Linked DNA regions of Azospirillum brasilense. Each later gene encodes a partner of the first gene's protein in a complex. Links are inferred from orthologs where the notes say so. Each region holds a gene or a part of one and is shown on either strand. Other genes may lie near its edges.

Evidence for each region.
Region 2: the proteins of H1Q64_RS12625 (region 1) and pabB are in contact, whole or in part, in a solved structure (PDB 8RP0), measured with the Escherichia coli proteins. The link is inferred for Azospirillum brasilense from one-to-one orthologs.

The regions. Positions count from the first base shown.
Region 1 is NZ_CP059449.1:2,651,763-2,655,334, reverse strand. The notes cover bases 257-3,097. They hold H1Q64_RS12625 (anthranilate synthase component II), read right to left. Parts: upstream 2,052-3,097; coding sequence 1,461-2,051; downstream 257-1,460. Other genes in these bases: H1Q64_RS12615 (divergent polysaccharide deacetylase family protein), read left to right, coding at 2,838-3,097; H1Q64_RS12620 (STY0301 family protein), read right to left, coding at 2,206-2,658; trpD (anthranilate phosphoribosyltransferase), read right to left, coding at 406-1,464; trpC (indole-3-glycerol phosphate synthase TrpC), read right to left, coding at 257-409. Also shown: more of trpC, read right to left, coding at 1-256; more of H1Q64_RS12615, read left to right, coding at 3,098-3,572. UniProt on the Escherichia coli protein: Part of a heterodimeric complex that catalyzes the two-step biosynthesis of 4-amino-4-deoxychorismate (ADC), a precursor of p-aminobenzoate (PABA) and tetrahydrofolate.
Region 2 is NZ_CP059452.1:744,236-747,857, reverse strand. The notes cover bases 255-3,145. They hold pabB (aminodeoxychorismate synthase component I), read right to left. Parts: upstream 2,442-3,145; coding sequence 1,068-2,441; downstream 255-1,067. Other genes in these bases: H1Q64_RS29730 (SDR family oxidoreductase), read right to left, coding at 2,471-3,145; H1Q64_RS29740 (aminotransferase class IV), read right to left, coding at 255-1,071. Also shown: H1Q64_RS29745 (hypothetical protein), read left to right, coding at 1-236; more of H1Q64_RS29740, read right to left, coding at 247-254; more of H1Q64_RS29730, read right to left, coding at 3,146-3,256; H1Q64_RS29725 (hypothetical protein), read right to left, coding at 3,420-3,622. UniProt on the Escherichia coli protein: Part of a heterodimeric complex that catalyzes the two-step biosynthesis of 4-amino-4-deoxychorismate (ADC), a precursor of p-aminobenzoate (PABA) and tetrahydrofolate.

The DNA of each region.
Region 1 (3,572 bases):
CGAGCGCGCGGGATTCGGTGATCTGGTAGGGATCGACCATGAAGTCCTTGCGCAGCACCGGCAGGTCCACCGCGGCGCGGGCGGCCAGCAGATAGTCGTCGCAGCCCTGGAAATAGGGTTCGTCCGTCAGCACCGACAGGCAGGTGGCGCCGCCCTCGCGGTAGGCGCGGGCCAGCGACGGCGGGTCGAAGTCCGGGCGGATCAGGCCCTTCGACGGGCTGGCCTTCTTGATCTCGGCGATCAGGCCGTAGCGGCCCCCGTCCAACGTGCGGCGCAGGGCGCGGATGAAGCCACGCGCCGGATCGGCGGTGCGGGCGGCGTCCTCCACCGCGGACAGTGGACGGGCGGATTTGCGGGCTTGGACCAGCGCGCGCTTGTCGTCGCAGATGCGGGTCAGGACGTCGCTCATGGCGCGGCAACCGGTTCGTTGGTGATGGACACGAGATGTTGGAGCACGGCGCGGGCGGCGCCGCTGTCGATGGCGTGCCGGGCCTGCTCGACGCCCTCCTTCAGGTCGCCGGCCTTGCCCGCGACGTGCAGCGCGGCGGCGGCGTTCAGCAGGACGATGTCGCGGTAGGCGCCCTGTGCCCCGTCGAACAGCGCGCGGATGGCCTCGGCGTTCACATGGGCGTCGCCGCCCTTCAGAAGCTCCGGCCGGGCGCGGAAGATGCCGGCCTGCTCCGGCTCGATCTCGAACACCGTGACCTCGCCGTCCTTCAACTGGGCGACGGTGGTCGGGCCGGTCGTGGTGATCTCGTCCAGCCCGTCGGAGCCATGGACGATCCAGGCGGCCTCCGACCCAAGACGCTTCAGCACATGGGCCAGCGGCTCCACCCACTGTTTGGCGTAGACGCCGAGAAGCTGGCGCTTGGCGCTGGCCGGGTTGGACAGCGGCCCCAGCAGGTTGAAGATGGTGCGGGTGCCCAGCTCCACGCGGGTCGGGCCGACGTTGCGCATGGCGAGGTGGTGGCGCGGCGCCATCAGGAAGCCGATGCGCGCGTCCCACAAGGCCTTGCGCACCAGACCCATGTCGCAGTCCAGGTTGACGCCCAGCGCGCCCAGCACGTCGGCGGCGCCCGACTTGGACGACATGGCGCGGTTGCCGTGCTTGGCCACCGGCACGCCGCAGGCGGCGATGACGACAGCGGCGGCGGTGGAGATGTTGTAGGTGCCGGAGCCGTCGCCGCCGGTGCCGCAGGTGTCGATGGTGCCGTCCGGGGCCTCCACCGGGATCGCCTTGGCGCGCATGACACGGGCGGCGCCGGTGATCTCGTCCACCGTCTCGCCGCGCACCCGCAGCGCCATCAGGAAGCCACCCATCTGCGACGGGGTGGCGTTGCCCGACATGATGATGTCGAAGGCCAGCGATGCCTCTTGCTCGTTCAGGGCGTTGCCGGCGGCGACCTTGGCGAGGATGGCCTTCATGTCGGTCAGGTCGCCGTGCGGCGCGGACGGCGTGCTCATGCGGCGGTCTCCAGCCGGCGGGTCGTGTTCAGGAAGTTTTCCAGGATCTTGTGCCCGTGCTCGCTCTCGATGCTTTCCGGGTGGAACTGCACGCCGTGGATCGGCAGCTCGCGGTGGGACAGCGCCATGATCAGCCCGTCCTCCGTCTCGCCGGTCACCTCCAGGCAGGCGGGCAGGGTGGCGCGCTCGACGATCAGCGAATGGTAGCGGGTGGCCCGGAAGGGCGAGGGCAGGTCCTTCAGGACGCCCCGCCCCTGGTGGAACATGCGGTCGACCTTGCCGTGCATCGGCACCGGCGCGCGCAGCACCGTGCCGCCGAAAGCCTGCCCGATGGCCTGATGGCCCAGGCACACGCCCATCAGCGGAACGCCGGCCTTGGCGGCTGCGTCGATCAGCGGCAGGCAGATGCCCGCCTTGTCCGGGTCGCAGGGGCCGGGCGACAGCACGATGCCCTCGGGGCGGAGCGCCATGGCCTCCTCCACCGTCAGGCTGTCGTTGCGGCGGACGTCCAGTTCGGCGCCCAGTTCGCCCAGGTAATGGACGAGGTTGTAGGTGAAGCTGTCGTAATTATCGATGAGCAGCAGCATGGGGCGCCCCGGCATCCTTCCGGCCTGTCGTTTCCGGTCCGTCGTTCACGGCCTGATCGTCCCGGAATAGCGTTCCGGCCTTGTTCCAAGGCGGGTACCCTAGCGGCTGAAGCAATGGATTTCCAGCCCGTCCGAACCCGCGAACGGCAGAGAATCAGCGGCAGAGGAACTGCGGCGGCGTCGCGGGCTTGTCGAGGACCGTGCCGCGCGCGTCGGTCTCCTCGGTGATCTGGCAGCGTCTCACGGTGCGCGGCAGGTCGATGGCCAGCGTGGCCTGCGTCCCGCCGTAGCGGCAGATCAGGAAGACGTTGCTGCGCCGGGCGGCGGGGAAATCCCATTGCCGGACCTCCGAGCGGCTCCGCCGGAGGCTGCGGTCCGGCTCCAGCGCCGCCGGGGTGGGGGTGGCCATCTGCGCCGAGCGGTCGCCCTCCACCAGCGCGACGCCGGTGAAGGCGTGCTGGTCCTTCGCCGGGTAGGGCGACCAGCCGCCGGGGGCCTCCGGCTGGGCCTGCACGGTCAGGCTGGGCGGGCAGCGGACCTCCTCGGCAAGGGCCGGGAGCGCGGCGGCGGTGGCGAAGGCCGCCAGGAGGGTGGGGGTGCGGAACATGGCGGGTCACAGCATAGTCCCAGCCGGCGGGCACCTCCACCCCGCTCCGCTGTTGCAGGGACGGTGCGGGGGTGCCACCTTGCGCGCAAACCGGAAACCAGGGTTCGAGATACCTTCCCATGGCCAGCAAATCGCCGCGGAAGCCCCAAAAGGCGGCGGCACGAAAGCCATCACCGAAAATGCCGGCCGCCGCATCCGGACGGGCGGCGTCGGCGCGCGCCGTCTCCCCGATCCTGCTGGCGCTGGCCGGGGTGATCGCCGTCTTCGCGGTGGCGCTCGGCGCGCGATTCATCATCGGGCGCGACGCGCCTGAGACGGAGACCGTCGTGGAGCGGGAAGCGCCGGTCATCGCCCCGGCCGCGCCGATCAAGACACCGCAGCCCAAGGTCGCAGATGCGCCGCCCCCGCCTCCGCCTCCGCCGGTTCGCGAGGCCGAACCGGCTCCGGCGCCCGTTCCCGTGCCTCCTCCCCAGGTGACCGAGGCCCCGGCCCCCGTTCCGGTTCCCGCGCCGCCGCCGCCGCCGGCCATGACCCCGAAGCCGGTGGTGGCGATGCTGCCGCCTCCCGTCGCTCCTCTGGAACCGCCCAAGGTGGCCCCCGGCTCGCCGCTGTGGAAGAAGAACGCGCTGCCCTTCCGCGCCCCGCCGGGCAAGCCGGCCATCGCCATCGTCATCGACGACATGGGCGTGGACCGCAAGCGCTCGAACCGTACGGTGTCGCTGCCGGCGCCGCTGACGCTGGCCTGGCTGCCCTACGCCCACGAGCTGCCGGCCCAGGCCCGCGCCGCCCGCGCCGCCGGGCACGAGCTGATGCTGCATCTTCCCATGGAACCCAGCGGCGCTGCCGATCCGGGGCCGCAGGCGCTGCGCGTGTCGCTCGACAAGGGGGAGATCCTGCGCCGGACCAAGGCGGCG
Region 2 (3,622 bases), on another replicon or contig:
TCGGCCCCGGCCTGCACATGCTGCGCGCCGACCGTTCGCCCGTGAAGGACCGGCTGGCGTCGCTGAAGGGCAGCCTGCCGACCCTGACCTACTCCGCCTGCGAGAACACCCGCAACGGCATGATCCGCGTCGAGCAGGGCGAGGTCCCCATGGTGCCGGAAGCCAAGCTGGTGCCCTCCGGGGTCGTCCGCTTGATGCAGCTTCAGGAAGAGGGCTGGTCCTACATCCGCCCGTGACCGGGCCGTTCTACTCCGCCGCGATGTCCTTCAGCAGCGCCGCGGTCACCGGCCCCACCCTTCCGGCGCCGATGGCCTGCCCGTCGACGCGCAGCAGCGGGCGCAGACCCAGGCTGTTGGTCAGGAAGGCTTCCTCAGCCCCCAGCAGGTCGGCGACGGAAAGCGGCGCCTCCCCGGCATCGCCCCGCTCCAGGATCAGCGCGCGGCGGATCCCCGGCAGGGCGCCCTCGGCGACCGGCGGGGTCAGCAGGCGCCCATCCCGGACGATGAACAGGTTCGCCACGCTGGACTCGGCCAGACGGCCCGCGCTGTTGAGCAGGAGCGCCTCTCCCGCGCCGCGCGTCGCCGCCTCTTGCCGGGCGAGGATGGAATCCAGGTAATTCAGCGACTTCACCCGCGACAGCGGCGAATGCTCATTGCGCCGGGTGATGCGGGCGATAACCGCCTCCACTGGGCCGGTGGGCGGCGGAGCGGGCGCTAGGGTTATCAGAAGAGTCGGCGTAGCGTCCGCCGGCGGCAGCACGCCGCGCGCTCCGGTGCCCCGCGTCAGCGTGATCCGCAGCACGCCCTCCACGCGGCCCTGCGCCGCGATCAGCGCTGCGGCCGCGGTCGTCAGCGTTGCCGCGCCTTGGGGGAGCGGCAGGCCAAGCAGCGCCGCGCTGTCCGCCAGCCGGGCGAGATGCCGGTCGAGATGGTGGGCGGTGCCGCCGGCCACCCGGATCGTCTCGAACAGCCCGTCGCCCAGCGTGAAGCCACGGTCCGCCGGGTCGATCCGCGCCTCTTCCGCCGGCAGCAGGCGGCCGTTCAGCCAGACGGCGTTCATGCCTGGGTTCATGCCCGCTCCTCCCCCAGCGCGCGGAGTTGGGCGCGGATCTTGACCATCATCTCCTCATGCTCGTCCGCCGGGTCGGAATCGGCGACGATGCCGCCGCCGGCTTGGGCGAACACCGTATCCGGCGTGACCGACAGGGTGCGGATGACGATGCTGCTGTCCATCGCGCCGTCGAAGCCGAGCCAGGCGACCGAGCCGCAGTAGGCACCGCGCCGCGCCACCTCCAACTCGTCGATGATCTGCATGGCGCGGATCTTGGGCGCCCCGGTGATCGAGCCGCCGGGCAGCGCCGCCCGCAGCAGGTCCACCGCCCCCAGGCCGGGCCGCAGCCGCGCCGTGACGACCGAGACGAGGTGATGCACGCTGGCGAAGCTCTCCAGCCCGTAGAGCGTCGGCACCCGGACGCTGCCCACCCGCGACACCCGACCGAGGTCGTTGCGTAGCAGGTCGGTGATCATCAGGTTTTCCGCCCGGTCCTTGACGCTGGCCACCAGCTCCGCGGCGGCGGCGGCATCCGCGGCAGGATCGGCGTAGCGCGGACGGGTGCCCTTGATCGGGCGCGTCTCAACCTCCCCGGCGGCGCTGAGGCGGATGAAGCGCTCCGGCGAGGCGCTGGCGATGCGCAGGCGCGGGCCGCAATCGAGATAGGCGGCGAAGGGCGCCGGGCTGATCGCGCGCAGCCGCCGGTACAGCGCGTAGCTGTCCAGCCCGTCGCGCCGCTCGGCCAGGAAGCGCTGCGTGAAGTTGGCCTGATAGATGTCGCCGGCCCGGATGTACTCCAGCACCCGCTCCACCCGCGCCAGATAATCGTCCCGCTCCAGTTCGCTCCGCCAGGGGGCGGCCGGGACGGGGCCGAGGGGGGATGCTCCGCCGCCCTCCAGCCGAGCGGCCAGGGCGCGGGCGCGGCCCTCGGCCTCCGGGCGGGCGGCGATCACCCAGGCGCGGCGCTCCGCATGATCGAATGCGGCCACCGCATCGTAGAAGCCGAAGGCCATCTCCGGCTGGCCGCCGGGGTTGGCATGGCGCGAGCGGATGCGCTCCAGCCGCAGACCCGCCTCGTAGCCGATGAAGCCGACCGCCCCGCCGCAGAAGGGCGCCGGTTTCGGCGGTCCCTCGGGCGGCCCCTCGGGTCGGGCGTGGCGCGCCAGTTCCTCCGCCAGCACGGCGAAGGGGTCGCCGTCCACCGGCTGGCCATCAAGATGCGCCCGCCCGTCCAGCGACTCCAGGGTGCGGACGGGCTCCGCGGCGATGTAGCTGTAGCGGCCATGGGCCGGGTGCGCGGCGGCGCTGTCGAGCAGCATCGACCAAGGCTGTCCGGACAGGGCGCGGAAGGCCTCCGCCGGATCGGCGCATGACAAGGGGATCGCCAGCATGGCGGTGCTGCTTCCTGTAAGACCGGCCTTCACATGAGAATGGTGGCGCCGCCGTCCACCACCAACACATGCCCATTGACGTAGGACGCGGCGGGCGAGGCCAGGAACACCGCGGCCCCGGCGATTTCCTCCGGGCGGCCCCAGCGGCCGATCGGGGTGCGTCCCTCGAAGTAGGCGGACAGGGCCGGGTTGCCGGTGATGCCGGCGTTGGTCTCCGTCGCGAAGAAGCCGGGAGCGATGGCGTTGCTGGTCAGGCCTTTTGCGCCGTACTCGGCGGCGAGCGCCCGCACCATGCCGGCGAGCCCGGCCTTGGCGGCGGCGTAGACCGCGTCGTTGGCGCGGGCGATCTGCCCGGAGATGGAGGTCACCGTGATCAGCCGTCCGAAGCCCTGGGGCAGCATCAGCCGCGCCGCCTCCCGCGCCAGGATCAGGCCGGCAGCCAGATCGACGTTCAGCAATTCGCCGATCTCCTCGTCCGCGAAGTCGGTCAGCGGCTTGCGGTTGCGCTGCCCGACATTCTGGACCAGCACGTCCAGCCGCCCGTGGTCGCGGGCGATCCGCGCGAAGGCGTCCCGCACCGAGTCCCGGTCGGCCACGTCGAAGGCCAGCACGGAGACCCGCCCACCCGCCGCGGCGATGGCCTCGGCCTGCGGTTCCAGCCGCGCGGCGTCGCGCCCGTTCAGCAGCACATGGGCGCCGGACCCGGCCATGGCGCGGGCGATTTCCAGACCCAACCCACGCCCGGACCCGGTGACCAGCGCCACCCGGCCTTCCAGCGAGAACTGCGACAGATAAGGGAGATGCGGGGCGGTCATGGTCACCGATGCGGAGAGCGTGGACGGTCTTGCAGGTTTAGCAGATGCTCCGCCGGATGGCACCCCGTTCGGCGTCAGACTTCGGGGTAACTGGATATGAAGTTCCCTCTCCCCTCTGGGGAGAGGGTTATAAAGGCCAAATGCGATAGCCCTGCATCAGACTTCAGGCACGGGGAAGCAGTTCCACAGTTTCCGCGATGGTCCAGCCGTCCGCCCGCACCAGCCGCCCGAGGCGCCCATACAGCGTGGCGCCGGGGGACACCCGCCCTTCCACGGCCCAGACCTCGGCGCCGGGAGCGGTCAGCAGGCCCAGCACCTCCACCGAGAAGGCGACGCCGTTGCGAGTCAGCAGACGCCCGAAGGGCT